Regions from separate parts of the Brachybacterium sacelli genome, predicted to be linked through region 1. Evidence: predicted binding sites of a transcription regulator. Region 1 holds the regulator's gene; each other region holds the start of a gene.
The links. The regulator LexA, encoded in region 1, represses DNA repair genes until DNA is damaged. The targets are predictions, from matches to a motif close to TCGAACANNTGTTCGA.
Positions count from the first base shown of each region.

Region 1 (7,461 bases):
GCTCACGGCGCCGGGGGAGGACGACGTGGTCTCCGTCTCGCACTCGCAGGCCACCGGGCGCTCCAGCATCCAGGTGGCCCCGCTCAGCGTCGCCGCGGCGATGCGCGGTGCGATCCTCGAGGACCGCACCGCCGTGCTCACCTCGGCGACTCTCGCCCTCGGGGGCCATTTCGAACCCGCGGCGGGCGAGGTGGGGCTGGCCCGGGCCGATCGGACGGGCGAGGACCAGGTGCCGCCGGGAGACGATGCCGGCGCCTGGGCCGGTCTCGACGTGGGCAGCCCCTTCGCCTACCCCCGCCAGGGGATTCTCTACATGGCCCGCCATCTCCCGCAGCCCGGCCGGGACGGGCCCTCGCCGGCGATGCTCGACCATCTCACCGATCTCGTGGAGGCCTCCCGCGGTGGCGCGCTGTGCCTGTTCTCCTCGCGGCGCGGGGCGGAGCTCGCCGCCGAGCACGTGCGGGCGCGTCTCGACCTCACGATCGAGGTCCAGGGCGAGGACTCGATGGCGAACCTGGTGCGGAAGTTCCGCGATGACGAGGATGCCTCCCTGTTCGGAACCCTCACGCTGTGGCAGGGGGTGGACGTCTCGGGTCGCTCCCTGCGCCTGGTCACCATCGACCGGATCCCGTTCCCGCGGCCCGATGACCCGCTGACCTCCGCCCGCCAGGAGCGGATCGGCCGTCGCGGCGGCAACGGCTTCATGGCGGTCTCCGCGCAGCACGCCGCCCTGCTGCTGGCGCAGGGGGCGGGCCGCCTGATCCGCACCGACGAGGACCGTGGCATGGTCGCCGTGCTCGACCCGCGCCTGGCCACCGCCCGGTACGGGGGCTTCCTGCGGGAGGCGATGCCGCCTCTGTGGCCGACGGCGGATCCCGAGGTCGCCCTCGGTGCCCTGCGCCGCCTCGCCGAGGCGTGAGGCGCACGTGCCCGAGGAACTGAGCGCGGGACCCGGCGGCGCGGTGACGCGTCAGACCGCGCGCAGCACCGCGACGACCTTGCCGAGGATCTCGGCGTGGTCGCCCAGGATGGGCGCGAAGGCGGGGTTGTGGGGCATGAGCCACACGTGGTCATCGCGCTGGACGAAGGTCTTCACCGTGGCCTCCCCGTCGATCATGGCCGCGACGATCTCGCCCTTCTCGGCCGCCTGCTGACTGCGCACCACGACCCAGTCGCCGTCGCAGATGGCCGCGTCGATCATCGAGTCGCCGACGACCTGCAGCAGGAAGAGGTTCCCGTCGCCGACCAGACGCGAGGGGAGGGTGAAGACGTCCTCGACCTGCTCCTCGGCGGTGATCGGCACCCCGGCCGCGATGCGGCCGACCACGGGCACGGTGACGGATTCGGGGGCGATGTCGGGCACCGGCACGGGCGCGGGGGCGCCGTCGTCCTCGGGCATCACGACCTCCATGGCCCGCGGACGCTTCGGATCCCGGCGCAGGAAGCCCTTGCGCTCGAGCGCCTGGAGCTGGTGCGAGACCGAGGACGAGGAGGTCAGCCCCACCGCGTCACCGATCTCCCGCATCGTGGGCGGGTACCCGTGATCGGCGATCGCATCGTTGATGGTCTCGAGGACGAGGCGCTGGCGACGGGTGAGTCCCGCGGTGGCGGGATCGGCCGGGGCGTCGCCCCGCGACCGGATCGGCTGGGGGGTGCTCGGCGTCATCGTGCGGGCCTCCTGGCTTCGTCTGTCGGACCCTCGCGGTTCCGTTGTCCTGTCGCCCAGCCTAGGGCGGCGCGCACCCGATGCCAAACAGGTGTTCGAGATTCCTCTTGCGTGTCGCGCCGCCCTCCGGCTACAGTCGCACAAAGATTCGATCGAACAGGAGTTCGGACATGCCTACGGAAACCGCCCCGGTCCTTCCTTTCCCGCAGCACCACGACCAGCGCGATGCGCAGCCGTCTCGAGCGGATGTTCGACTCGAGCCCACCCGGCGGGGCCGCGCCCTGCTGACTCTGGTCGCATTCCTGCTCGGTCTGCTCGTCGCCGGCACGCTGCTGCTGGTGCTCGACGTGCCCACCGCGCTCGCGGGTTCCGAACCGGAGCATCCCGTGACCGTGACGGTCGAGGCGGGCGACACCCTGTGGGGCTATGCCGAGCAGTTCGCCCCCGCGCAGATGAGCGAGCAGGAGTACGTCGCGGCGGTGCGCAGTCTCAACCAGCTGCCCACCGGTCGGGTCACGGCCGGTCAGCAGATCGAGCTGCCGGCCGTGGAGGCCCTCGCGCGCTGACCGTGGGGCGTGCCGGTATCCTGACCGGATGCACTGCCCGTTCTGCCGCCATCCTGACTCCCGGGTCGTGGATTCGCGCACGTCCGACGACGGCGCGACCATCCGGCGCCGTCGCCAGTGCCCGAACTGCTCGCGGCGCTTCTCGACCTCCGAGACGGCCTCCCTGTCCGTGCTCAAGCGCTCCGGGGTCAGTGAACCGTTCAGTCGGACGAAGGTGATCTCCGGCGTGCGCAAGGCGTGTCAGGGGCGTCCCGTGAGCGACGACGAGCTGGCGCTGCTCGCCCAGCGGGTCGAGGAGACCATCCGCGCCAGCGGCCAGGCGGAGGTCGACGCCCACCAGGTGGGCCTGTCGATCCTCCAACCGCTGCAGGAGCTCGACCTGGTCGCCTACCTCCGGTTCGCGAGCGTCTACCAGGACTTCGACTCGCTCGAGGACTTCGAGAGCGAGATCGCCCGACTGCGGGCAGAGTCGGCGTCCGCCCGCGCCTGAGAGTCGGGCATTCCGGCTAAAGGACCATAGTTTCCGGGATTCTTCACAGATCGGTTCGAAGGGGCCGTCGGCTGTGCATAAGATATCCCTCGTGCACTCACGCAGTGCACGACCGATCGGCGGTCGCGGAGGGGAAGCCGCGGCCGCCGATCCCTGTCTCAGGAGGGCGCGATCCCCTCGGGCAGATCGCGGGAATGGACCACGCCGAGATGATGGGTCGTCCTGGTCATCGCCACGTAGAGATCGCCGGCGCCGTGGTCCTCGAGCAGCTCGGCCGGTTCGAGGACGATCACGCCGTCGAACTCCAGCCCCTTCGCCTCCTGCGCAGTCATGACGGCGACCTCGTCGTCCACGCCGGAGGATCCGGCGCCCGCCCGTGGCACGTCCTCGCGACGGTGCAGCTGCGCCAGGACCGCCTCGACGCGCTCGGCGATCGTGATCACGGCCAGCCGCCCGACATTGTCCGCGTACGCGGCAGCGACGGCCTCGGCCGTGCGCTCGGCGAGCTCGGTCGGCCCGGCCCGTTCGATGAGCGGATCGCGGTCGCCCTCTCGCACCGAGCTGACCTCGGTGACCGGCAGCCGATGCGCCTGGGCCATCGCCACGGCCCGGTCCATGATCCGCCGCGGGGTGCGGTAGTTGACGCTCAGGTGCTCGACCTGCAGCCGGTCCTGGATGTACGGGCCCAGGGCGTCGCTCCAGGACGAGGTGCCGCCGGCCGAGGAGGTCTGGGCGACGTCCCCGACCACGGTGAACGACTTCGTGGGGGCGCGCCGCATCAGGGCGCGCCAGCTCATGGGGGAGTGCTCCTGGGCCTCGTCGACCACGACGTGCCCGTAGGTCCAGCTGCGCTCGGCCGAGGCGCGCTCGGCGAGGGTGCGGCCGTCGCGGATCTGGCTGACCTGGTCGGCGAGGTCCTCGGCGCGCACGATGCCCGAGGTGTCGATGTTCTCGATGACCTTGCGGGCGTAGTCGACGTCGGCCTCCCGGCGGTCGGCGGCCTCGCGCGCCCGGGCCTCGGACGGTGCGGCGTCCTCGCCCAGCAGCTCGGCGACCTCGTCGAGCAGGGGGACGTCCTCGACGGTCCAGGGGGCGTCCTTGGCGCGGACCAGCAGATCGAGACGATCGGCGAGGGCCGGTGGCGCCGCGGCGCGCACGCGGTCCTCCCGCGCCAGCAGCACCCGCAGGAATCCCTGCGGCGTGTAGGGGAGCCAGGCGAGGTTCAGCTGACGCTTGACCTCGGGATCGTGGCGCAGGTCGGACAACAGGCCGGGACGGTCCTCGGGGACGACGGTGCTGCCGCGTGCGACAAGTGCCTCCTCATAGGCCTCGACCAGGCGGTCCATCGCGGCGCGCACGAACACGGCGCGGGCGGCGTTGTGCGGCTTGTGCGTGGCGCGGGCCTCGCGCCGGGCGGCGCGGAGAGCGTCTCGGGTCAGAGTGATCGGCGTGCCGTCGATCCGCAGCTCGATGTCGGCGGAAGGGACGATCTGGCGCTGCTTGACCGCGCGCGCGAGCAGCTCGGCCATCGCCACGTCGCCCTTGAGGCGGGCCACCTCGTCGGTGTCGTGGAGGAAGGTCTCGATGCCGGGGAACAGCTCGCCGGGGGTCAGCATGACCACGCCGGACTCCCCGAGGCTCGGCAGCACTCGCTCGATGTACCGCAGGAACCCGGGGGTCGGGGCCATGATCAGCACGCCGGTGTGCTCGAGCCGACGGCGATGGGTGTACAGCAGATAGGCCGCACGGTGCAGGGCGACGGCCGTCTTGCCGGTGCCGGGGCCGCCCTGGACCACGAGCACGCCACGGTTGGTGGAGCGGATGATGCGGTCCTGCTCCGACTGGATGGTCGCGACGATGTCGCCCATGCGCCCGGTGCGCTGGCCGGAGACCGCCGCCAGCAGGGCTCCCTCTCCCTGCAGCACCACGTCGTGGTGGTCGCCGTCGAGCACCGTCTGGTCCAGGACGTCGTCCTCGAGCCCGATCACGGTGCGTCCGCGGCTGATCAGGTGGCGGCGCAGCCGGACGTTCAGCCGGTCGGTGCTGGTGGCCTGGTAGAAGGCGGCCGCGGCGGGTGCGCGCCAGTCCACGAGGAGCTGCTCGCGATCCGCGGTGAACAGTCCGATGCGGCCGATGTAGCGGCGGGCGGCGTCGTCCGTGTCGAGCCGGCCGAAGACGACGCTGCGGGCGACGGAGCGCAGCAGGGCCAGGCGGTCCTCGTACAGCGCCATGAACGAGTCCCGTTCGGACCGGTTCTGGTGTGTCGAGGCGTGCTGCGAGGCCTGGATCCGCTCCAGATTGCCCTCGACCTGTTCGATGAGCTCATCGAGCCGCGCGTAGAGCCGGTCCGCGTAGGCCTGCTCGCGCGCGATCTCCCGGGCGATCTGCTCTTCCGCGTCGTCCACGGACCTGCCCCCTTCGACGGTTGATCCTCCCGCCGCCCAGGAGATTCCCGGGGTCGGCGAAGCACGGTGGTCCATTATGGTGGACAGGCCTGGATGCACGTGCCATCCGGGGCACCCAACCGGCCACGAGGGAGGAGACGCCGATGCGTGACCCACGTGACCTGTACCGGTACGAGGACGCCGAGGTGCTGGCGGCGGTGCCGCGCACCGGTCTGACCCTGGTCCACGCCCTGCCGGGCCTGGTCGACGCCGGCAACGCCTGCCGGATCGCCTCCACCTACCTGCGCGACGAGCTGCGGCATCTGCGGCTGGTCACCTTCGACATGGACGAGCTGCTCGACTACCGCGGCTCCCGCCCGCAGGCGGTGTTCGACGGCACTTCCTACACGAGCGTCGACATCACCGAGCTGACCCTGTCCCTCATGTACGACGAGGCCGACCGTCCGTTCCTCTTCCTCGACGGGCCGGAACCCGACCTGCAGTGGCGGCGCCTGTCCGAGGCGCTCATCGATCTGGTCGAGTTCTTCGACGTGGAGCGCGTGGTGGGCATGCAGGCGGTGCCCATGGCGGTCCCGCACACCCGTCCGATCGGGCTGATCGCCCATGCGAACGACCCCTCCCTGCTGGGGCGGCCCGGGGCGCGGCCGACGCCGGCGCCCGGCACCACCCCGGGGACCGACGGCGAGGAGGGCTCCGAGATCGTGGTGCCGGCGGCGTTCGGCGCTCTGCTCGAGCACCAGCTCGGACGCGCCGATCACCCGGCGATGGGCTACGCGGCCCAGATCCCGCACTACCTCACGCGGACCGACTTCCCGGCCGGGGCACTCGCCCTGCTGCGCCGGGTCAGCGATGCCGCCGGGCTCGACCTGCCGCTGGTGCACCTCGGCGACCTCACCGATGCGGCGACCGTCGCCCTGCAGGGGACGCTCGAGCAGAACGGGGAGGTGCGGCAGATCGTCAGCGCCCTCGAGGAGCAGTACGACTCCCTGAGCGAGGGCGGGGCCGCCTCCTCGCTGGCGACCACGATGGATCTGCCGACGGCGGACGAGATCGGCGAGCACTTCGAGCGGTTCCTCGCCGATCACGACGGCGACTGGCCGGACGATCCCCGTCAGCTGTGACCTCTCGGCGGTGCCGGTCGCGCCGAGTTGTTACTGCTTCGTGATCGCTGATCGCCGAACTCCGTGTGAACGAGGACACTGTCATGACAGAATGGCGGCGTTGCGGTGATGCAGGTCCGGCAGGACAGTCCGTCGATGGTGCCTCGGCACAGCAGTACGGCTTGCACCTGACGCCACCCGCCTCGGCGGGGGACGGCTTCACGCGGCGCCGCGATCGCGTACCGCGATCGTTGATGGACGACACAGAAGGTGACAGGTATGGCACAGGGCTCGGTCAAGTGGTTCAACGCCGAAAAGGGCTACGGATTCATCGAGATCGACGGAGGCGGCGCTGACGTCTTCGTGCATCACAGCAAGATCGACATGGACGGCTACCGCGCCCTCGACGAGGGTCAGCGCGTGGAGTTCGAGGTCAGCCAGGGTGACAAGGGGCCGCAGGCCGAGCAGGTCCGCCCTCTCTGATCCCGAGGACCCCGAGATCTCACGGGCCGGGCAGGAGCAGAAGCTCCTGCCCGGCCCGTCGTCGTCCGCGGGACGCAGCGGATCCGCGTCGAGGGCTCAGCCCTGTCCGCGGACCCGCCCGGCGCGGGCCAGCGCCTGGACCTGGGCGGGCTGCGCGAGCCGGACCGACACCGCGTCGGAGCGCAGTGCCCGATCGATCCCCGGGGGCAGTGGGCCGTCCGAGGCCAGCAGCACGCAGTTCCCGCGGCGCCTGCCCGACAGATGGGCGGGTTCGGCGATGACCCCGACGTGCGCGAACGCCGCCGAGAGGGTGGCGACCTCGCCGGCGATCAGCCCGGTCCCCGGCGGTGCTGCACAGTTGGCGAGGTAGAGCCCGCCGGGACGCAGCACCCTGGCCGCGTGCTCGGCGGCCCGCAGCGACGTCAGCGCCTCGGGCGTCGTGGCCCCCGCGAACACATCGCGCACCAGCACGTCGAAGCGGTCCTCGCGCCAGGACGCGAGTGCGTCCATCGCGTCGTCGACCCGGAGCCGCAGCTGGGGCGAGCGCGGCAGATCGAACCAGGTCCGCACCTGGTCGGCGAGCAGCTCGTCGAGCTCGACCACGATCTGCCGGGAGCGCGGATGACGCGCAGCGATCGCCCGGGGCAGCGAGCATCCGCCGCCGCCCAGATGGGCGAGCTGCGGGGCCCGGCCCTCCTCGAGGTCGAGATGGAGGTCGATGGCCAGCAGCATCCACCGCATGTACTCGAAC
Region 1 covers NZ_JAGIOD010000001.1:2,364,214-2,371,674, forward strand. Annotated here, with positions in the region: gene JOF43_RS10635 (ATP-dependent DNA helicase) at 1-919, shown strand, start outside; gene lexA (transcriptional repressor LexA) at 971-1,666, opposite strand; gene JOF43_RS10645 (LysM peptidoglycan-binding domain-containing protein) at 1,837-2,232, shown strand; gene nrdR (transcriptional regulator NrdR) at 2,261-2,722, shown strand; gene JOF43_RS10655 (HelD family protein) at 2,881-5,127, opposite strand; gene JOF43_RS10660 (PAC2 family protein) at 5,271-6,248, shown strand; gene JOF43_RS10665 (cold-shock protein) at 6,507-6,710, shown strand; gene JOF43_RS10670 (spermidine synthase) at 6,807-7,461, opposite strand, start outside.

Region 2 (7,461 bases), 250 kb from region 1:
CGCCTCGCTGGACATCGTCGAGGTGCGGCACGGGCACGGCACCTTCGTGGGGCAGCTCTCGCTCTCCCCGCTGGTCAACGGTCTGATCTTCCGCGCGCGACTGGACGACGGCAACGACCTGCGGGCCCTGCGGGAGGTGGTGGAGCTGCGCATCGCCATCGACCTCTCCGTCGCCGACCAGCTCGTCGATCTCTACCGCGGCACCGTCAATCCCGAGCTCGAGGCTCTGGTCGAGCAGATGAGGGAGCTGGCGGCACAGGGCGAACCGTTCCCGGAGGCCGACGCGGCCTTCCACGGCGCCCTGTTCGCGGATCTGCCCAACGGGCTGCTGCGTCAGCTCGCCCAGGCGTTCTGGGAGATCCACACGACCGCGGTCCCGATGCTGGGCGTCGCCCCCGCGGAGGACATCCTGGACACCGTCGAGGCCCACCGGGCGATGCTGGTGGCCCTCGAGGCCGGTGACGCGGAGGCCTACCGCGCGGCCGTCCACGAGCACTATCGTCCGCTGGGGCGCACCCTCGACGCGGCCGCGGAGGCCGGACGGACCGCTGCCCTCTCGTGAGAGAGGCCGAGATCCTGGCCCTGGTCCAGGAGCGTCCCTGGGCCGCTGCGCCGTGGGCACAGGACCTGGTCACGGAGTTCCCCGCGCGGCTGCAGGCGGTGCGCGAGCGCTGGGACCTGACCGTGACCGGCGCGCTGCCGGCGGGCGCGGGGCTGCCGGTGCTGGAGGTGCTGCAGGGCGGTGCCGGCGGTCGGAGCCGCCGCGCGGTCCTCAAGCTCGACGGCGCCGGTGCCGGCGTCGACCAGCAGGCACGGATCCTGGAGGCGGCCGAGGGGCACGGCTACGTACGGCTGCTGGACCACGATCCCGCGCGGGGCGCGATGCTGCTGGAACGCCTCGGACCCACGCTGGCGGAGACGACACCTGATCCCGTCGCCCAGACCGACGTACTCGCCGGGCTGCTCGAACAGGCCTGGGAGCTGCCGCTGGAGGTGGGGGCGTCCTTCGCCCCGGATCAGAAGGCGCGATCTCTGCTCGAGCTCGTCGAGGCTGCGCCCGACCAGGTCGCCTCCTCACGCCACGGCGCGGTCCTCAGCCGTGCCCGGGAGCTGGCGCTCTCGCTGGCGGCCTCCCCGGCCCCTCGCCAGGTGGTGGTCCATGGTGATCCGCATGCCTCGAACGCCCTGGCGCGGGAGGGGGCCCAGGTACTGATCGACCCGGACGGATTCCGGTGCGAGCCCGAGTACGACGCCGGGGTCGTCCTGCGCGACCACCAGCAGTGGATCGACGACCTCGAGCGGGCCGAGGGTGCGGGGGCCGGCAGGCGGTGGCACACGGAGCTCGTCGGCCGACTCGCCCGGCGGCTCGAGCTGGAACCGGAGCGGATCGCGGCCTGGGCGCATCTGGAGCGCGTCACCACCGGGATACACCTGGGCCGTCTCGGATACGCCGAGGAGAGCGAGGCGTGGCTGCGCACGGCGGCACGGGTGCTGACGTGAGGGGCTGGGCCGGGAGCGGCCGGTCGATCAGGCGAGGGACCAGGCGAGCGACCAGCCGAGCGGTCAGCCCAGGGAGCAGGCCACGCCGTTGAAACCGTGGTTGCAGTAACCGCCGGGCTGGGCGTGCAGGTACTGCTGGTGCACGGGCTCGGCGGTGTAGTAGACACCGTCACCGGCCTCGGCCAGCGCGCTCAGCTCGGTGGTGATGCGGCCGCGACCTGCCTCGTCGAGGGCCTGCTGATAGCGCGCGACGGAATCGCGGACCACCTCGGCCTGGGCGTCCGACGTCCAGTACACGGCGCTTCGGTACTCGGTGCCCACGTCGTTGCCCTGCCGATTCGCCGTGGTCGGGTCGTGCTGCTGCCAGAACTGTGTGAGCAGGGCACGAAGGGTCTCCTCCCCACCGGAGTAGATGACGCGCACCGCCTCGGCGTGGCCGGTCTGCGCGGAGAAGACCTCCTCGTAGGTGGGATGCGGCGTGAAGCCGCCGGCGTATCCCGAGGACGTCGTGTGCACACCGGGAATCTGCCAGGCGATGCGCTCGATCCCCCAGAAGCAGCCGCCCGCCAGGATGATCTCCTCGGTGCCCTCGGGCCAGGGGCGGGGGTCCGTGGGGGAGTCGGGGCCGAGCATGTCGGTACCCAGCACGAGATGCTCGCGCTCGAGGGGATAGGGGTAGCGGTCTCGGCCGGGCAGGGCGTCCTCCGGCGCGACCATGTCCTTCTTGTGCGCGTACAGGAGATCCATCATCTGCCACATGAAGCACACGCTAGTCCTGGCGGCTGCCACAGGGGAGGGCGCAGGGAGGCTTCTCACGAGGCGCCGGCGCGGGGGAATAGCAGGCGCGGGGATTGCAGGAGTGGGGGTCAGCACGAGCAGGGCGACGCGGCGGTGAAGCTGCTCTGGCTAGCGATCTGCAACATCGAAGACAAACGCGCTGCCGAACGCGCTCGGGACCACGGCAAGCCCGCCGGCCAGCGCAAAGCCCAGGGCCGACTCGTCGAGGGCCAGATCGTCACGAACTGGAATCAAGCCCTCGCCCAACTCGCCGCGGCCTACCCCGACCGAATCAACCCCTACCTGTGACCACCCCGCTTACACAAACAAATTGACAGGCCCGCGGGCTTTCCGGCGGTCCATGCCCCGAGAAGACATCGATCCGACCTTCCTCCACACAGCCCCTTCATCCCCATCGTCGCGTGATGGATAGCCGCGCCCCTGGCCGTGGACGACCCTGGAAGGGAACGCACGAACAGAGGCTCGACGAGGGGCATCGCCCCGGGACATGACGAGGAGGCGACCATGGCGACCGCACTGCAGGAGTGGACCGCCTCCCTGGCCAGGGCCTGTGAGCGCGCGCCCCGTGGCGGTGACCTCCGGGGTGTCACCGATGCGGAGCTGATCGACTCCATCGGAGCACTCGAGCGGATGAAGGGGGCGATCAGCGCCGCCCAGGCTCGCGCCGAGATCGCGTTCCGGGACTCGCAGGTCGAGCTGCAGCGGCGCCAGGGTGTCGCGCGCGCACTACGGGGTCGTGGCGTCGCCGACCAGATCGGGCTCGCTCGTCGCATCACTCCGAAGCAGGCTTCCGACCAGGTGGCGCTGCATCGGGTCCTCGTCGAGAGCCTGCCGCGCACCATCGGTCTGCTCGAGCGCGGTGAGATCAGTGAATGGGCGGCGCACGAAGTCGCCAAGAACGTGGTCGTGCTCCATGACGAGGACCGTGCGCTGATCGATGCGGAGCTGGAGACGAGACTCCCGAAGCTCACCGCCACGAGAAGCGGGCAGGTCGCGCGAGCGCGTGCTCAGGAGCTCGACCCCGTCGCCGCGGTGGTCCGGGCCAAGCGCGCGGTGGCCGGTCGTCGCGCCTCGTTGCGGCCGGCACCGGACGGCATGTCGATCTTCCGCGCCGTCCTGCCCACGAAGGAGGGTGTCTCCACCTTCAAGGCTTTGACCGAGGCGTCGAAGTCGGCGAAGAGCTCCGGTGACGCGCGGAACAAGGGACAGATCATGGCCGACACCCTCGTCGAGCGGGTCACCGGAGCCGCGACGGTCGATGAGATCCCGGTCGAGGTCAACCTGCTGATGACGGACACGACGCTGCTGAACGATGACGATCAGACGGCGTGGATGGACGGTCACCCGATCCCTGGCCGGCTCGCCCGCGACATCGCTCTGGGAGTCGTCTCCACCCGCGCAGGCATCCGGACGGCCTCGCACTGGAACTCCCCTGAACCGAGTACCGCTGCCACCGACCAGGCTAGCGCTGCCTCGAGTGCCACCGACCTGACCGGCCCTGAGCACGAGCACCGCGACCGAGCGGGCGAGGGCCCGTCGTACGCTGACGATGCCGAGAGCGTCGACCGCGGTGAGTCCTCAGACCGAGCTCATCGGGTGTCGTCTGCGGTCGACCAAGCTCCGCAGGAGCCGACGGCGACTCCGTCATCGCAGGAAGAACGTTCCCGCCCTGAGGGCCCACCGGGCTCCTCGGGCCCCACGTCACGGGACCTCACGTACGCCGCGCGATGGATCCGGCGCTTGTACACCGATCCTCGCACCGGGGAACTGGTCGCCGCCGACCCGCGCCGGCGCCTGTTCCGAGGCTCGATCCGCCGATTCATCCTGCTGAGGGATCAGCGCTGCCGCACGCCCTGGTGCGACGCGGCCATCCACGACATCGACCACGTCACTCGTCATGCCGAGGGTGGCGAGACGACGACTCGCAACGGGATCGGGCACTGCCAGCGCTTCAACCTGGTCAAGGAGATCCCCGGCTGGGAGACCGCCTCGGAGGCCGGGGGCGACGGAGCCGCGAGCACCCTGACGATCACCACCCCGACCGGGCACCGGTACACCTCGACCACGCCCGCGCTGCGTCCACCCTCGCATCCGCCCGCTTCGAACTCGCCCGCTTCGCCTCCGTCCGCTTCGCCTCCGTCCGATGACGACCAACCCGGCGACGCGCTGCCTCGGGCCGGCTGACTCCAGGGGCACGAAAGCCCCCACGGGTGCCGGGGCAGAGCATCGGCTCGCCGTCGTACGCGGGGACGATGACAGAATGGCTCGATGGAGCCGACGACGATCCCGCACGACAGCAGCAATGCCCCCGGAGCCGCCGAGCGATCACGCTCGAGCACCAGCACGGAGGGGGCCGGCGGGGCTCGCCCCAACATCGTCTTCATCCTCACCGATGATCACGCCGCCCACGCGATCAGCACCTACTCGGGCCGGCTCAACTCCACGCCGAACCTCGACCGGATCGCCGCGCAGGGCGTCCGGCTCGACTCGTTGTACTGCACCAACTCGATCTGCACCCCGAGCCGCGCCACGATCCTGTCGGGCACCTACTCGCACGTGAACGGGGCGGCCACGATCTACTCCGGCTTCGACTACCGGGTGCGGACGTTCCCGCAGGTCCTGCACGAGTGCGGATACCGCACCGCGCTGTTCGGCAAGTGGCACCTCGGCCACGAGACGCGCAACGACCCGCAGGGCTTCGACGAGTGGCGGATCTACCGTGGTCAGGGCGAGTACAACGACCCGGTCATGTACGGGATCGACGCCGCCGGAGACCGCGTGGACGAGGCGGTTCCCGGCTACGCGACAGACACCGTCACCGACCTCGCACTGGGCTGGCTCGAGCGCACCCAGGACAAGGACCCCGACGCCCCGTTCTGCCTGCTGCTGCACCACAAGGCCCCCCACCGCAACTGGATCCCCCATCCCCGGCACTCGGATCTGTACCCGCTCGGATCGATCCCCGAGCCGGACACCCTGTTCGACGACCACTCGACCATGAGCCGCGCCGTCCGTGACGTGCGCATGAGCATCGCAGACGACCTCACCGAGGACGATCTCAAGCAGCCGCTGCCGCCCGAGCTCGTGGGCGAGGAGCGCCGCGAGGCGCGCACCCGCCGCAACTACCAGCTGTACATGCGCGACTATCTCCAGACCATCCAGGCGATCGACGACTCCACCGGCCGGGTTCTCGCCGACCTCGAATCACGCGGGCTCGCCGAGAACACGATCGTGGTGTACACCTCCGACCAGGGCTTCTTCCTCGGCGACCACGGCTGGTTCGACAAGCGACTCATGTTCGACCAGTCCCTGCAGATGCCGATGATGGTGCGCTGGCCGGCGCAGATCGCTCCCGGATCCGTCGTCGACGAGCTCGCCACCAACGTCGACCTGGCCGCCACGCTGCTCGATGCCTGCGGCCTCGACCCGGAGGCATCGCTCCCGGACCAGCAGGGACGCAGCCTGCTCCCCTTGCTGGACGGGACGGCGGACGACGCCACCCGCGAGTCCTGGCCCGACGCCATGTACTACCGCTACTGGGAGCACGAGGACCCCTCCCACGATGCGCCGGCCCATTACGGCATCCGCACCGAGACCCACAAGTTGATCCACTACTACGGTGACGGCATGGGGGCACCCGGATCCTCCGACGCACTCCGGGAGCCGGAATGGGAGATGTACGACCTGGCCGCCGACCCTGCCGAGCTCACCAACATCGCAGACGACCCCGCCCATGCCGCGACTCGCGCGAACCTCGAGCGGCGCCTCGCCCAGCTGCAGACCGAGGTGGGGGACCTGCCCTACGAGGGGCCGCAGACGCCGCGCCCGCACTGGGGGCGGTGAAGGGCGCCGCGCTTCCACGGGGCCCGCGCCGCCCTCACCGGGCCCGCGGAAGCACCGTGTAGAACAGCGCGAGCGCGGCGAGGGCGCCGACGACCAGCATCCACGGCCCGAACCGGATCCCCGAGAGCACCACGACGAGCAGGCCCGCCACGATGCTGGCCGCGAGCACCATGAGCAGCCCGCGCCCGCTGAGCCGCCACGCCGAGCGCTCGAACACTCCGTGCACCGGGATCGTGGCGGCCAGGGCGTACGCGGAATGGGACACCAGCAGTGCCAGCCCCACCACCGCGGCGCGCAGGGCGGTCAGGTCACCCTGCCCGGCGAGGACCAGGAGGATCACCGCCGGTGCCAGCAGCCCCACATCGCTGTCCGGACGGAACATCTGCACGCACACCGAGATCGCGACGGCCAGCAGCACGAACACGGCACCGAAATTCTGTACCAGACCGCCCGGCAGTGTCACGGACAGGGCGAGCAGCGTCGCGGCCGCGCCCAGCAGGCGCAGCAGCCACTGCGTGCCGCTGACCTTCTGCAGCTCCAGCAGCCGTCCCGCGATCGGGTCGACCAGACTTCCCAGTCGCATCAGGACCTCCGCATCCGCGGCGCGGACCGCGCGGCCGACAGCGACAGCAGCACCGGCGCCAGCGAGGAGGGGCCCTCCCAGGGCGTCACCGGCACCCCGGACTCGCGCAGCTCCCGCACGGTCGTCTGCCGCAGCATCCGGCGCATGGCCCACGCCTCCGGCCAGAAACGGTCCGAGACCTTGCCCTCCAGGCGCAGTGGCTTCCCGTTCAGCACGGACACGTCACCGATGCTCGGCGGGAGGGTGTCCACGACGATGACGTCGGCCCCGTGCGCCACCAGCGCTCCTATCTGCGTGACGGACTCGGCGTGCAGCAGCGGGGAGCACACCACGGTGAGTGTGCCGGGCCGGATCGTGCGCAGCCGGCGGGCGGGCCGGGCGCGACCGTCCTCCCGCGTGGCCCGGGAGAGGGCGTCGGTGAGCACGCGCAGCTGGCGCGGGCCGGTGCCGGGCGGGATGGGGCCGATCAGGTGCCCGATGTCGAACACGGAGACCCGGTCCCCGGCGGTCAGGTAGTGCCGGGCCACGGCGGAGGTCGCCCGGATCGTCATGTCCAGGCTGGTGGGAGCGTCCTCGCCGCTCCACGGGGCCGCGGCGACGTCGGCGATGGTGTCGGTGACGAGGAGGACGTCGGTGTCCTGCTCGGTGAAGGTCGCATTGGTGTGCAGCACCCCTGTGCGGTTCGAGACGCGCCAGTTGATGCGGTGCAGCCGGTCGCCGGGCCGGAACGCCCGCAC
Region 2 covers NZ_JAGIOD010000001.1:2,115,569-2,123,029, forward strand. Annotated here, with positions in the region: gene JOF43_RS09475 (FadR/GntR family transcriptional regulator) at 1-562, shown strand, start outside; gene JOF43_RS09480 (aminoglycoside phosphotransferase family protein) at 559-1,500, shown strand; gene msrA (peptide-methionine (S)-S-oxide reductase MsrA) at 1,564-2,259, opposite strand; partial or broken gene JOF43_RS09490 (IS256 family transposase) at 2,383-2,586, shown strand; gene JOF43_RS09495 (13E12 repeat family protein) at 2,803-4,482, shown strand; gene JOF43_RS09500 (sulfatase family protein) at 4,567-6,141, shown strand; gene JOF43_RS09505 (hypothetical protein) at 6,176-6,724, opposite strand; gene JOF43_RS09510 (DUF58 domain-containing protein) at 6,724-7,461, opposite strand, start outside.
Region 2: the regulator LexA is predicted to act here: its motif matches at 2,749-2,764, upstream of JOF43_RS09495 (13E12 repeat family protein).

Region 3 (7,461 bases), on a different contig from region 1:
TGTCATCACTGACTCCGAGGAAGGTCGCCGCATCCCGAACCCGTATCTGCGTCATGAAAACCACTATAGAGGCGCAGATGCGGGGCAAGCGGCGAGTCAGGCCACCAGCAGCACTCCCAGGAGCGCGAGGGCGGCCACCAGGAGAGTGGACGCGGTGGCGAGGGCGAAGGGCCGAGCCCCGACCCGCAGCAGCGCACGGAGCCTCACCCCGGTCCCGAGGGCGAACATGGCTGCCCCGAGGAGGGTCGTCTGCAGCACCGCACCGGCGTCCACCACGAGGTCCGGCAGCGGCAGGAACGAGCGCATCAGCACCATCGCGAGGAACCCGAGGACGAACAACGGCACGAGCGGCGGACGCGCCCCCTCCGCGCCCCCGCGGCGGCGCTCGCGGGTGCTGAGCACCGCCATCACGGGGGCGAGCATGAGGATCCGGGCGAGCTTGACGACGACCGCGACGGCGAGCGCCCCGCCGCCGAGCACACCGCCGGCGGCGACCACCTGCGCGATCTCGTGGATCGAGCCGCCCGCCCAGAGTCCGGCGGTGCCCGGGGCCAGGCCCAGCAGGGCCGAGGCCGCGGGGAGCAGAGCGATCATCGCCGTTCCGCACAGCACGACGAGGGCCACCGCCGTGACGGTGTCCTCCTCGTGCTCGTCCTCCGGGTCCGTGACCCCGGCGGCGGCGGCCACCGCGGCGGCGCCGCAGATCGAGAAGCCGCAGGCGATGAGAAGACTGAGCCGCGGCGCAACCCCCAGCAGGCGGCCCAGGGCGACGGTGCCGAGGATGCCGCCGGCGACGATCGCCGCCACGACCAGGAGCATCGGGACGCCGAGCGCGAGGATGTCGCCGAGGACGAGCTGCAGGCCCAGCAGCACGATGCCCGCTCGCAGCAGCTTCTTCGCCGAGAAGACCTTTCCGGCGGTGACGGACGACGGAAGCTGCACGGTGTTGGCGACGACGATCCCGGCCACGATCGCGAGGATCAGCGCGCTGACGCCGGGGAGGAAGGGGGCGACCAGCTGCGCCGCGACGGCGACGGCGAGGCACAGCAGCAGTCCGGGCGCGAGGGTGCGACGGGCCGGGGGAGCGGCGGTGGTGAGGGTCTGGGCCATGTGATGCACCGTGTCACCGAGGCATCCGGACCGGTAGACGGCACTTGTCGATCAGGACATATCATTCGGATATGACTGACCAGCTCCCGAACCTGCAGGCTCTCGCCCTTTTCGTCGCCGTGGTCGACGAGGGCGGGCTCGGCGCCGGGGCGCGCCGCCTGGGCATGTACCAGCCGAACGCGAGTCGCATGGTCGCCCAGCTCGAGGCCCAGGCGGGGAAGCCGCTGCTGGACCGCAGCCCACGGGGTGCCCGCCCCACATCGGCGGGACTGCTCTACGCCGCCCACGCCCGCGAGCTGCTCGAGGCCGCGGAGGGATTCACGGGCTGGCTGAGGCACAGCCGCGACGACGACACGCTCGAGCTGCATGTCGGGGCGAGCATGACGATCGCCGAGCACCTCATGCCGGCGTGGCTCACCGAGCTGCGCCGCACCAGCCCGCGGGTGAGGGTGGATCTGCGGGTGCTGAACTCCACGCAGGTCCTCGAGGAGATCCGCAGCGGGCAGCTGCAGCTCGGCTTCATCGAGACCCCGCACGTGCCGCGCTGGGTGCACGCGTACGATCTGCGCGAGGACGAGCTCGTGGTGGTGGTCGCCCCGCATCATCCCTGGGCGCTCCGCCAGGAGCCGGTCGGGCTCGAGGAGCTGGCCGCGACGCCGCTGGTGGTGCGCGAGGGTGGCTCGGGGACGCGGGACGCCTTCGAGGAGCTGGCCCCGTCGGCCACCTCGACCCCACCTGTGCAGGAGCTGAGCAGCAACGCGGCGGTGCGGGTCGCGGTCGCCTCCGGCGCCGGTCCCGCCGTGCTGAGCATGCTGGCGGTCCGGTCCCTCCTGGAGACCGGGCAGCTGCATCGGGTGCCCCTGGCCGGCGCGACCCTGCGCCGTCCGCTCACGGCGGTGTGGAAGGGCCCGCGTCGGCTCTCCGGGCCGGCTGCGGATCTCGTCGCCGTGGCGACAGCGCCCATGCGGCCAACCCTGTGAGAGCCCCGAGGAGGATGCCCGTGACCAGGCTCGAGACCACGGCGAAGGAGCGGATGATCACCGCCTGCACGGCAGGGGCGAGGTCAGCGACGTTCCCGCCGAGCTGCGGCGGTGATCCGGCGAAGGAGAGATTCCACAGCAGCTGATGGGTCACGGCGAGCAGGACCCCGTGGACCGCCCCGACCGCCAGGAGGGTCAGGAAGGGGCGTGGCGGACGGCACCAGAGCACGATGCCGATCCAGGCCAGCAGCGGGACGACGACGAAGGCGGCGTTGACCCCGGTGCCCTCGTGGAGGAGGTCGAGGTCGTGGAGGACCACGCGGGGCACGCCCAGCAGGGCGAGTCCGATGAGGCCGAGGACGGGCAGAGGCTTCTGGGTCATGATCTCGACACTATGGAGCGACCGGAGGGGCTCGCATCGGCCCGCTGTCGCGAAGCAGGTACGTTCAGAGGCGACATCGAGAACCGGGAGCCGACGACATGCCTGTCCTGACCAATACCTCCGATCAGCCCGAGGAACCGCGCCGCGGCGCCGTCTGGTCGATCGCTGAGTCGGATCGGGAACTCGACTCGAATCTGATCCGCCTTCCTGCGCAGGGCATCATCGAGCCCCATGTCGGCGCCGAGGTGGACACCTTGATCCATGTGGTCCGCGGAGGCGGGACGCTGGTGACCGTGGACTGCGAGGAACCTCTTCGGCCGGGGGACGTCGCCCTTCTGCCCCGTCGCACCACGCGCGGCTTCCGGGCGGGGGAGCAGGGGCTGGAGTACCTCACCGTGCACCGGCGCCGCCAGTCGCTGAGGATCCAGGGCGCGAGCTGACCCGTCAGAAGGGCGGCGGATCGTCCGGCGTCGGCGGAACTTCCTGCGTATCAGTGGGAGGTTCCTCGGGTGGTGGGAGCGGCCGGCGGGCGTTCTTCCGGCGCTCGTGGAGTTCCCAGATGCGCTCGAGCTGGCGCACCGCGATGCGGGTGGCGACATCGACGTCGTCGGTGGTGATCACCTGGTCGTGGGAGCCGATGCTCCACCGGGTGCGGCCCGGTCCGGAGCCGTTTCTCACCAGGCGGGCGGGGTCGAGCAGCCCCAGGGTCTTCTCGAGGTGGTGCTGCCAGCACAGCAGGTGCAGGTTCTCGATCTCCGTGAGGCCGCCGCGGGTGGGATCGGCGTGGTCGTACTCCTCGATGTGGTCGCCCTCCGAGGCCCAGGAGGTGGAACGCGTGCAGCCGGGGACGGCGCAGGTGGAGTTGCGCAGCCGCAGGTGCTCGAGCATCGCCTTGTCCGGATGGTACTTCTCGGCCGGGCAGGGCAGGAAGGCTCCGGTGCCGGGATCCGTGAGAACGCGGTACCAGGTGGTCGCCGCCCCGGCCAGGGAGCGCGCCATCCGCGGCGGGATGGGCGTGCTGCCCTCGACCATGCCGGGCGCGTCCGAGGCGCCGAGCAGGGTCAGGGCGGGCACCGTCAGGTTGAGGCGGAACCGCTCGACGGGAACCTGCACGCCGTCGGTGTCGAAGGAGGAATCGAACTGCAGGGCGTAGCGCAGGCGGTCGAGCGGGACGGGCCGTCCGGTGCGGCTGACGGTCTCTTCGAGGTCGAACGGGATCTCGGTGCCCTCGCGCAGTGCCTTGCGCTGCGCGGCCTGGACTGCATGGGCGGACTCGTCGAGCCGCTTCCAGAAGGCCAGGATCTCCGGGATCGGTCCGCGGAACGTGATCGTCCCGATCCCCTCGGCCGTATCGGGGGCGAGCTCGACCGTCCGCACGGGCTCGGCGGGCTCCTGCTCCGCTTCCTTCTCCCGGAGCGCCCTGAGCTGGACGAGAGCGTTGAGCAGGCTGACGAAGCGTTCGGCGGTGATATCGGTGGACCACGCCGCGATCGCGAGGTCGATCTGTCGCCGGGAGTCGTCACTCAGCTTCTGCGCCGCGCGCAGCATCCGCGTGAACCACCAGGAGGGGAAGTGGCCGGACTCCAGAAGCCCGAGAGTGCGGGGGAACTGGTCGACGGCCTGGTGCGCGCTGCGCAGCTCCCAGGCGGCGACGCCGTCGGTGACGCGTAGGGCGAGAGCCGCCCGGCGGGTGTCGAGATCGTCCTCGTCGGCCGGCTCCTCGCCGTCGGCCTCGCAGTCGTGGAGCGCTGCCACAGCGCGGTACCGCGAGGCCAGGGCGCGGGCGCTGTCCTTCTCCGCATCCCATACGAGCTGTGCGGCCGCGCTGAGTCGGGGATCCTCGCTGCTCTCACCACGATCGGGGAGGCCCTCGCGGGTCAAGGGCGTGCGGGCGGTGACCTGCCGCAGGCGCCGGGGGAGCGAGGCGAGGAACGCGAGATCCGAGGGGTCGAAGTCCTCCTGCGGGTCATCACCCTCCGACGCCGTGCCGCATGCGATCGCGCTCATGCCTCTCACCCCCTCATGATCCCGAGCGCCGCGCGCCCCCGTATGTGTGTTCGATATGCGTCGATCCTACACGGAGGAAACCCAAGACGGGAGAGATGTGCAAAACTCGGAGCAAGTTCCCCGACGGTATCCACACAATGTGGAAAGATGACGTGTGGTGAGGAATGGTGAATGCTTCCTCCGCAGGGGTGTGCTGTCCACACATTGCGAGGCCGGCATTGACATCGCGGGCGAGTGCGAGTGCGTGGGAAGCCGATGTCCGCTCTGGATGCACGTCTGGCGCTCCGCTGATGTGCAATTCTCGAATGTCAGTGGCGCGTGATGCCATGGATTCGCGGCAGCGTGCGACGAAAGGCGTGAAGAATCCTCAGGCCCCGTGTCAGCGGTTGTCGACCCCGCGTCCGGAACCGCCGGCCGCCCCCACCCGCCTCGCCGCGCCACGACCCTGCTCCTCCTGCCCCGGCGCCGCCCAGGGGGCAGACTGGCCCCATGGCAGAACCCACCGATCCCCGCGTCGCCGTCTACCTCGACTTCGACAACATCGTCATGTCCTGGTACGACCGGGTCCACGGACGCAACGCCTACAGCCGTGACCGCCAGAAGATCGCCGAGGACCCGGCCGGCCCCGAGGTCGCCGAGCGCCTCGCCGCCGCAACCGTCGACGTCGGTGCGATCATCGACTACGCCGCCTCCTTCGGATCCCTCATGCTCACCCGCGCGTACGCAGACTGGTCCGCCTCCGTCAACGCCGAGTACCGTTCCCAGCTGGTCGCCCGCGCCGTCGACCTGGTGCAGCTCTTCCCGGCCGCCGCCTACGCGAAGAACGGGGCGGACATCCGCCTCGCCGTCGACACCGTCGAGGACATGTTCCGCATCCCCGATCTCACCCACGTGGTGATCGTCGCCGGAGACTCCGACTACGTGCCCCTCGCCCAGCGCTGCCGGCGTCTGGGCCGGTACGTGATCGGCATGGGCGTGGCAGGGTCGACCGCGAGATCCCTGGCCGCGGCCTGCGACGAGTTCGAGTCCTACGACAACCTTCCCGGCATCGAGCGTCCCGCGCCGCCCGCCGCGACCCGCACCCGGCGAGGCCGGGGTGCCGGGTCGCGCTCGACCGGCGGTGAGCCGTCGCCCGGGGGCGGCGCCGCCGACGCGGACGTCGCCGGGACCGAGGGGGCAGGGGAGGCAGGGGAGGCGGAGGAGGCGACCTACGAGGTGACCGAGGACCCGGGGGAGGCGGCCACTCGACTGCTTCAGCGCGCCCTGCAGCTCGGCGGGCGCGGAGACAGCGAATGGCTGCACAGCTCCGCCGTGAAGTCCCACATGCGCCGCATGGACCCCTCCTTCAGCGAGAAGGCCCTGGGCTATCGCACCTTCTCCGAGTTCCTCAAGGCCCACTCCGACATCGCGGAGCTGGAGGAATCGGGTCACGACCGGCTGGTGCGGCCGACGGACTGACCCACCGCCCAGTCCTGAGACGTCAGGTCACAGGAAGGTCACGGCGGCTCCGTGGCCTCGGGGATCCCGGGCGCCCACTCTAGGTTGGCGTCGCTCCCGCAGCCGGATCGCGGGGCCGGCCGGATCCCCAAGACCCCAGGAGTGCCCATGTCCTACGTCAAGCCCGCGGACCTTGTCGGGCGGATGATCGACGCCGGCTCCAGCAAGCTCGGCCTGTCCACCCGGGACACGGTGCTCCGCGCCGCGATGGGCGGGGCCCTGCTCACCCTCGGGGCGGCCTTCGCGATCACCGTCACCGTCCAGACCGGCGAGGCGCTCCTGGGCGCCGTGCTCTTCCCGATCGGCTTCATCCTGCTGTACCTGCTCGGCTACGACCTGCTCACCGGCGTGTTCACCCTGGCGCCGCTGGCGCTGATCGCCCGTCGGCCGGGCGCGAGCGTGCGAGGCATCCTGCGGCTGTGGGCGCTGGTGTTCCTCGGGAACCTGCTCGGGGCGGTCACCGTCGCCGTGGTGATGGCGATCTGCTTCACCTACGGCTTCAGCACCGAGCCCGGCGCCGTCGGGCTCTCCCTCCGCGAGATCGGGCACGGCCGCACCGTCGGCTACGCCGAGCACGGCGCCGGCGGGATGCTCACCCTGTTCCTGCGCGCCGTGCTGTGCAACGTCATGGTGTCCACCGGGGTCATCGCCGCGATGATGTCCGACAACCTGCTCAGCAAGGCCGTCGCCATGTGGATGCCGGTGACGCTCTTCTTCTACATGGGTTTCGAGCACTCCGTGGTGAACATGTTCCTGTTCCCCGCCGGCCTGCTGCTCGGCGCGGACTTCACGCTGACGGACTACCTGCTGTGGAACGAGATCCCGACCGTGCTCGGCAATCTCGTCGGCGGGATCGTGTTCGTCGGGCTCGCCCTGTACGTCACCCATCACCGACCGTCCGTGCCGCCGGAGCCCGTGACCACGGCCGAGCCGCTGGTGGCAGTGCGATGAGCGCCCGACGGATCGTCGTGGCCGGCGCCGGGATGGTCGCCCACCGCTTCGCCGAGAGTCTGCTGGCCCGTGCCGGGAGCGACCTCCATCTGACCGTGCTGGGGGAGGAGGGCCGCCACCCCTACGACCGTGTCGGGCTCAGCCGCTACTTCGACGGCGGCGACCCCGAGGCGATGACCCTGAAGCGCAGCGTCCTCGAGGACCCGCGGGTGCACTTCGCACCGGCCGACGCAGTGGCCGGCATCGACCGGGCCGGGCAGCAGGTCCACACCCGCAGCGGCGCACGGATCGACTACGACCACCTGGTGCTCGCGACCGGCTCCTCCGCGACCCGCCCACCGCTCGACGGCGCGGACCTCCCCGGGGCCTTCGTCTATCGCACCCTCGAGGACGTCCGACGGCTGCGGGACCAGATCGAGCGCGCCCCGGACGGCAGACCGCCGCGGGCGTACGTCATCGGCGGCGGGCTGCTCGGGCTCGAGGCGGCGGGTGCCCTGCAGAAGCTCGGAGCGGAGGCCACCGTCGCCCAGTCGG
Region 3 covers NZ_JAGIOD010000002.1:1,253,675-1,261,135, forward strand. Annotated here, with positions in the region: gene JOF43_RS20110 (TOBE domain-containing protein) at 1-55, opposite strand, end outside; gene JOF43_RS20115 (YeiH family protein) at 97-1,110, opposite strand; gene JOF43_RS20120 (LysR family transcriptional regulator) at 1,182-2,090, shown strand; gene JOF43_RS20125 (large conductance mechanosensitive channel protein MscL) at 1,999-2,472, opposite strand; gene JOF43_RS20130 (cupin domain-containing protein) at 2,571-2,912, shown strand; gene JOF43_RS20135 (HNH endonuclease signature motif containing protein) at 2,917-4,479, opposite strand; gene JOF43_RS20140 (NYN domain-containing protein) at 4,969-5,937, shown strand; gene JOF43_RS20145 (formate/nitrite transporter family protein) at 6,085-6,927, shown strand; gene nirB (nitrite reductase large subunit NirB) at 6,924-7,461, shown strand, end outside.
Region 3: the regulator LexA is predicted to act here: its motif matches at 4,518-4,533, upstream of JOF43_RS20135 (HNH endonuclease signature motif containing protein).

Region 4 (7,461 bases), 2.0 Mb from region 1:
CGATGACGCCGAGGGCTTCTTCAACGAGTACACCCAGGCCCTCGGCGGCGCGGACGTGACCATCTCCTTCGACGTGGTCCCGGCCGTGCTGATCTCCATGATCCTGGTGTGGCTCGCGGTCATCGTGGTGATGGCTCTCGGCGTGCAGAAGGGCATCGCCGCCAGCTCCGTCGTCTTCATCCCGCTGCTGGTGGTCATGTTCGTGATCCTGGTGGTGCGCTCGCTGTTCCTGCCCGGCGCGATCGACGGTCTCGAGGCCCTCTTCCAGCCCAACTGGGCGGCGTTGCTGAATCCGTCGGTGTGGATCGCGGCCTACGGCCAGATCTTCTTCTCGCTGTCGGTCGCCTTCGGCATCATGCTCACCTACGCCTCCTACCTCAAGAAGAAGACCGACCTCACCGGTTCCGGCCTGGTGGTCGGCTTCGCCAACTCGAGCTTCGAGATCCTCTGCGGCATCGGGGTGTTCTCCGCGCTGGGCTTCATGGCCCAGGCGCAGGGCCTCGCGATCGACGAGGTCGTCACCGACGGGGTGGGGCTGGCGTTCATCGCTTTCCCGACGATCATCAGCGAGGCTCCGGCCGGGGCGCTGATCGGTGTGCTGTTCTTCGGCTCGCTGGTACTGGCCGGCTTCACCTCGCTGATCTCGATCGTCGAGGTGGTCATCGCCGCGTTCCAGGACAAGTTCGGCCTGGCCCGGATCCCCGCGACGCTCGGCGTGTGCATCCCGCTGGCCGTGGTCTCCACCGTGCTGTTCTCGACCACGATGGGCCTGCCGCTGCTGGACGTGCTGGACAAGTGGGCCAACGAGTACGGCATCGTCGCCGTCGCCCTGGTCTCCACGATCGTGGTCACCTACCTGGTGTGGGGCCTGCCCACGCTGCGCGACCACCTCAACTACAAGGGCACTTTCCGTATCGGCTGGCTCTGGATGCTCTGCGTCGCCGTCATCGCCCCGTTGGTGCTGGGCGTCTCGCTGTTCTTCAGCACGACGGATCTGCTCACGTCGGGGACTACCTATATGGGGTACCCGGGCTGGTTCGTGCTGGTGTTCGGCTGGCTGATGGCCATCGGTCTTGTCGTCGTCGCCGTGGTGCTCTCGCTGATCCCGTGGCCGGCCGGATCGAACCTGTACAAGGACGATTCCGACGGTGATCCGATCGCCCCCGAAGCTGCGGCCGGCAAGGGTCTGGTCACGACGTCCCAGGCCGCCACCCCGCACGAACTGCGCTCCGACCGGTAGTCGGGGGGACAGCAGCCCGCACAGCTCATGCCACCGTCCTTCCCCGTCACCTCACCTCTCGCCCGCCACCTCACGTTTCACCCGTCACCTCACCTCTCGACCACCGCATCTCAGGAGTGATCATGTCTGTCGCCTCCATCGTCATGATGGTCATCGCGATCGTGACCGTCTGGGGCGGCCTCGTCGCCGCCGTCATCAACCTCGCCCGCCACCCCGAGAAGGACGACTGAACTCTCTCGCAGCACCTCGTCGAGAACTGGCCGCTGAGCTCGCGCGCAGTGCATCGTCGAGAACTGGCCGCTGCGCACGCGAGCAGTGCATCGTCGAGAACTGGCGGTTGAGCATGCGCAGTGGCGATATGGCCAGTGCACATGCTCACGCGCCAGTACTCGACCAGTGGCCAGTGGTAGTGCACGCGCCTGCGACACGGACACCGGCCTACTTCGCAAGATCGGCGGCCGGCCCCCGAAATAGGTGACCGGCCCCGAAATCGGTGGCGTGAGCGGAGACCCACCGCCGCCGCGCCCCGATACCCATGCGCTACTCTTCCGGCATGGACAGGCGCATCGACTATCCGCACGGCTCTGGGACGAGCCGTGTCGTCGTGCGCGCGCAGCTGCCGTAGGACAGTCGCCATGACATAGCACCGCTCTCTCAGAGCCCCGGGCGAGGACCACATGGTCCTCGCCTTTTCCGTATCCACGGCGCGGGGTATGCACGGAGCTCCTCGCCCTCCCGAGAGGAACTCTCCATGACCACCCCCGATACCCACCGCGCACCGCGGCCCGCGCTCTCGGACCCCGCCGGCCACCGGTCGCCACCGCGCATCGCCGTGGAATCCTCGGAATCGGCGAAATCACCGGGCAGCCCAGGCTCCCCCGACTCCCCCGACTCCCCCGACTCCCCCGAGGCGATCCTCGCCCGGCTCGAGCGGACCACGGACCAGATCATCGGACGGGAGGATCTCGTGAACCGCCTGCGCGAGGGGCGTCCGCTGCGTATCAAGTTCGGCGTCGACCTCACCGCCCCGGACCTCCACCTCGGCCACGCCGTGAACCTGTGGATGATGCGTACCCTGCAGGATCTCGGGCACGTCGTGATCTTCCTGCTCGGCGACACCACCAGCCGCATCGGCGACCCGACCGGACGCAGCACGACCCGACCCGTCCTGACTCCGCAGCAGATCCATGACAACGCCGAATCGTTCCTCGAGCAGGTCACGCGGGTGCTGCGCAGCGACGCTGGGCTGCTCGAGATCCGCCGCAACTCTGAGTGGTTCGACGAGATGGGCGTGCCTGGCCTGCTCCAGGAACTGAGCCTGGTCACCCATGCCCACCTGATCTCCCGAGACATGTTCCGCGCCCGCATCGGGGCGGGCACCGAGATCGCGATGCACGAGCTGATCTACCCGGTGCTGCAGGGCTTCGACTCCGTCGCCCTCGGCTCCGATCTCACGATCGTGGGCACGGACCAGCTGTTCAACGAGTCGATGGGCCGTGAGTTGCAGGTCAAGCACGGCCAGATCCCGCAGACGGTCATCTCCTCCACCGTCACCCCGGGGCTCGACGGCGGGCCCAAGCAGTCGAAGTCGAGAGGCAATTACGTGGGTCTCTGCGCGAGCCCGGGCGAGAAGTTCGGACGGCTGATGACGCTGCGCGACGAGCTCGTGGGGACGTGGGCCCAGGTGTACACGGACCTGCCGATGGACCAGGTCAGCCGACTCGGCGAACTCGCGCTGGCCGGCGGATCCGCGGCGCGAGACGCCAAGCTGGACCTGGCCGAGGCGGTGGTGCGTCGGCACGACGGCGCGGCGGCCGCCCGGCATGGTCGCGAGGAGTTCCTGCGGGTGTTCTCCGCCCGCGAGCAGCCCAGTGACATGGCCCCGTTGCCACTCGGGACCGGGCCGATCACGGCACTGGACCTGGTCGCCACGGCCCGCCCGGAGCTCTCGCGCAGCGCGGCACGGCGACTGCTGACCGGTGGCGGAGTCCACCTCGACGGGATGCGCCTCGAGGATCCGGAACGTCGTCTCGAGCTCGGCGACGGGCACATACTGCGGGCCGGGCGGCGCCGATGGTTCCGAACCGAGGGCTGACGAGCGTGCCACCACGTCTTTGCGGGGAGCTCAGAGCGCGATGTGACGCGATACGCCGAGGCACGCGGCCACGTGAGCACCCTCGCAGGCTTTCCGCCGTCACATTCATGGCGCCGAGCGAGCGAAGCCCTTAGGTTCGCTCCTGTCACTCGAAAGCACCCGTAGGGCCCAGGAGTCCCGGGTCGAACCCCTTCGAGGAGGGAGCTCCATGTCTTCTGACCCCACGATCAGCGCCGGTGGACCCGCGAGCGCCGACGGCGTCCTGGACCGGGAGACCTTCGCCGCCCTTTTCCGCCGCCACCCCGCAGGTGTCGCCGTCGTCTCGCTCACCGACGGGGCACGGCCCCTCGGATTCACCGCGACCTCCGTGATCTCGGTGTCGGCGCAGCCTGCCGTGCTTGCGTTCTCCATCAACGGCACCTCCTCAGCGTGGCCTGCGCTGAGCCGCGCCGAGACGGTGACGATCAACCTGCTGGCCGCGGATCAGCGCCAGGTCTCCACCGTCTTCGCGACCTCCGGCATCGATCGCTTCGCACAGGTCGACTGGCATCAGCTCCCCACCGGGGAGCCGGTGCTGTACGGGACGGCCGGTTGGATCAGCGGCAGGATCCTGGAGCGTGTCCCCGCCGGCGGGAGCTACGTCGTGATCGTCGCCGCGGACCGTGCGGAGCTCTCGAACGAGGAGCCACTGGTGTACCGCAACCGCACCTACCACCAGCTCCTCGAGTACGAGATCTGAGCGGCCGGCCCCGGGGGCCGGGTGCTGTTCGTCGTCGGCTCCTCCCACGAGATGCCGCTCCGCGCAGCATTCGGGTCCGACCGCTACGACCTGCGACTCGTCGATCTCGCCGAGTTGGAGACGTGACCGGCCGAGTGTGACCTGCATCCGCTCGGTTCGCACCACTCCAGGGCGTCGGGTACGCTGATGCCTGCTCTTACGAGCGCTGGAGGATTCGCCTAGCGGCCTATGGCGCACGCCTGGAACGCGTGTTGGGTTCACGCCCTCAGGGGTTCAAATCCCCTATCCTCCGCCGAAGACCGGAGCCGCGTCATCGTTCACGAACGATGGCGCGGCTCCGGCTTTTCTGCGTGGGTGCGCCGTCGAGGGTGCCGGAGGCTCACGTACGCCGCCGACGGCTCCCACTGCGCACGGCGCCGACTCCGTTGCGGATCCGCTCACCCACGCACCGAGGCACTTCCCCGGGTCAGAACAGCGCAGGCTGCGGCGTGAGGTCGAGCGCGTCCGGTGCCGCGCGGGCCCGACGAGCGGTCTCGCTCGCCTGACGCCGCTGCTCCGGCTGGTCCTCGTCCTCGCGGGAGTCCAGGCCGTGCCGGCGCAGCAGCGGGCGCATACGCCGGGCGAGGTTCTTGCGGTATCCGGCCGGCGCGTAGGAGGCGTGTTCGTAGAAGCGGCGGTATCCGGTGACGAGCTCGGGGTGCTCCCGTTCGATCCACTCCAGGAACCATTCCTTGGCGCCCGGGCGCAGGTGCAGGGCCCCGTAGACGACGTGGGCGGCGCCGGCCTCGGCGATCCGGGCGAGCGCCTCGTCGAGTTGGGCGTCGGAGTCCGTCAGCCACGGCATGATCGGCATCAGGAACACCGTCACGCGGAATCCGGCGTCGGCCGCGGCACGCACGGTGGCGAGGCGTGCGGCGGTGGTCGGGGTTCCGGGTTCGACGGTCTTCTGCAGCTGGTCGTCGAAGACGGCGATGGACATCGAGAGGTCGACGGGGACGCGCTCGGCCGCCTCCTGCAGCTGGGGCAGATCGCGGCGCAGCAGGGTGCCCTTGGTGAGGATCGACAGCGGGGTGCCGCTGTCGGCGAGGGCGGAGATGATCCCCGGCATCAGCCGGTAGCGACCCTCGGCCCGCTGGTAGGGATCGGTGTTGGTGCCCAGTGCGACGAGATCACCTTGCCAGGAGCGCTTGGCGAGCTCTGCCCGCAGCACGTCGGCGACATTGACCTTGACGACGACCTGCTGGTCGAAGTCCGCCCCGGCGTCCAGGTCGAGGTAGCGGTGGGTGCTGCGCGCGAAGCAGTAGACGCAGGCGTGCGAGCAACCGCGATAGGGGTTGACCGTCCACTCGAAGGGCATGGAGCTCGAGGCCGGGACGTGGTTGAGCGCCGACTTGGCCGTGACCTCGTGGAAGGTGACGCCCTGGAACTCCGGCGTGCGTACGCTGCGCACGAGCCCCGACATGCCCAGCAGCGCCTGCGTGCGCTGTTCGGATCCGACCATCTGCCCGCTCCATCGCATACCGCCATTCGAACGCACGTTCGAGGTCGTGTCAAGCGAGGCACCCCACCCCCTCCCCTGCGGCGGCGTGCGCCGGTATCCTGCCGTGGCCACAGGAGGCGCCGACGCGAGGGGATCCAGATGTCGAGCTCGGGAACAGGTGGACCGCACCACGGCCAACCCGGCCAGCGGGATCCGCGGCACGGCGGACCGCAGGGCCCCGTCGGCCCGAACGGCCGAGGAGGCCCGACGCCATCAGGCCAGTACGGCCCGCCGCCAACCGGCTCCCCCGCCCGACCTCCCACTCCGAAGCGTCCCTGGGCCCTGATCGCCGTCGCGCTCGGCTGCGTCGGTCTGCTCGTGCTGGTCGTGGGCGGCGGCCTGACCTACCTCGCACTCACGCGAGGGGGCGACGAGGACCCCACCGCCTCGGGGAGCCCGTCGACCGGACCGAGCGATGCCGAGAGTCCGACGGCGAGCGGTTCCGAGGGCACGGACTTCGAGGTCATCTCGCCGATCGACACCCCGCCCGGGGATGCCGAGGACCTGTGGGCGATCATGGCCGACAACCCGCTGACCGAAGGCACGCTGCCCGACGTCACCTCCTGCGAGCTGCCCGCGACTCCCGCGACGAAGCAGACGCCGGAGGAGGTCCAGGCAGTGCTCACCTCGGCGGGCGACTGCCTGAACCAGGTGTGGGCCGGGGCCAGCTCTGATCGCGCACTGCCCTGGGACAAACCCTCGGTCCAGGTCTACTCCTGGCCCGACATCCCGGAGTCGGCGGGCTGCGAGAAGGACACCTTCGAGAAGGACTACCCGCGGGTGTGCAACCTCGACGGCACGATCTATTGGCCCGTCGGCTACGGTTCCGGCGCCTCCCGCTCCGACGACGCGGCTGTGCCCGGCGCGTACCTCTGGGACCTGTCCTTCCTCTACATGACCACCGTGAGCTGGAACAGTTCCCTGGGCGCCTATTACGAGGCCCTGAACGATCAGCTCACCGGCGACGAACGCAACGCGGAGGCGCTACGCCGCTACCGCCTGCAGTTCCGCTGCATCGCGGCAGCGTCGGCGATGCAGCAGCCCAGCGCCGCACAGCCGGCGCCGGCGATGCGTGAAGGACTGCTGACGGAGTCGACCTGGAGCGAGACGGAGGAATTCGACCCCGCCTCCCTCGTGCTGTGGTTGCGAGCCGGGATGGAATCCGGCGGCGACCTCAGCGCCTGCAACACCTGGAACGCGCCGGCGGACCAGGTCGCGTGATCCTGCGGCAGCTCCCGTCGGGATCGGGGACCTCGGGGCCCCGCCGATGAGGTGACCTGTCGACGGCGCCCGGCAGTCGGGCCCCTCGTGGGCCGACGGATGCACGGTCCCGCAGGGCGCACGCACAAGATCTAGCCTGGGGCGATGGCGAGCACTTCCGATTCCTCGACACCGACCGCCTCCCGTGCGCTCTACACCGCCCACGTCGACAACGCCGACGGCACGTCCGGCCACGTGCGCATCCACGACGGACCCGCGACGCTCGAGATCTCGCCCGCCGGGACCACAGAGCGACGCGAGGACGCCGCGTCCTCGCCCGAGGTCGTACTCCCCACCGGAGCCCCTTCCGCGCCGGCGCACGGCTTCAACCCCGAGCAGTTCCTGGCCATGGCCTGGAGCACCTGCCTCGGCGAGACGCTGCGAGTGGTCCTGACCGAGCGCGGCCTGCCGCACGAGAGCCAGGTGAGCGTCGAGGTCGAGCTGCACCGCGATCCGGCCGGCGGCTTCCGTTTCACCCCACGGGCACTGGTCACGATCGAGCAGATGGCTCCCGGGGAGGCCCGCCAGCTCGCCGAGGCCGCGCACGCCCGCTGCCCCGTCTCGAAGCTGCTGAGCGGCCAGGGTGC
Region 4 covers NZ_JAGIOD010000001.1:320,057-327,517, forward strand. Annotated here, with positions in the region: gene JOF43_RS01305 (sodium-dependent transporter) at 1-1,240, shown strand, start outside; gene JOF43_RS01310 (methionine/alanine import family NSS transporter small subunit) at 1,363-1,470, shown strand; gene tyrS (tyrosine--tRNA ligase) at 1,992-3,335, shown strand; gene JOF43_RS01320 (flavin reductase family protein) at 3,544-4,074, shown strand; tRNA gene JOF43_RS01325 (tRNA-Ser) at 4,282-4,366, shown strand; gene JOF43_RS01330 (Rv2578c family radical SAM protein) at 4,541-5,593, opposite strand; gene JOF43_RS01335 (hypothetical protein) at 5,714-6,835, shown strand; gene JOF43_RS01340 (OsmC family protein) at 6,980-7,461, shown strand, end outside.
Region 4: the regulator LexA is predicted to act here: its motif matches at 5,602-5,617, upstream of JOF43_RS01330 (Rv2578c family radical SAM protein).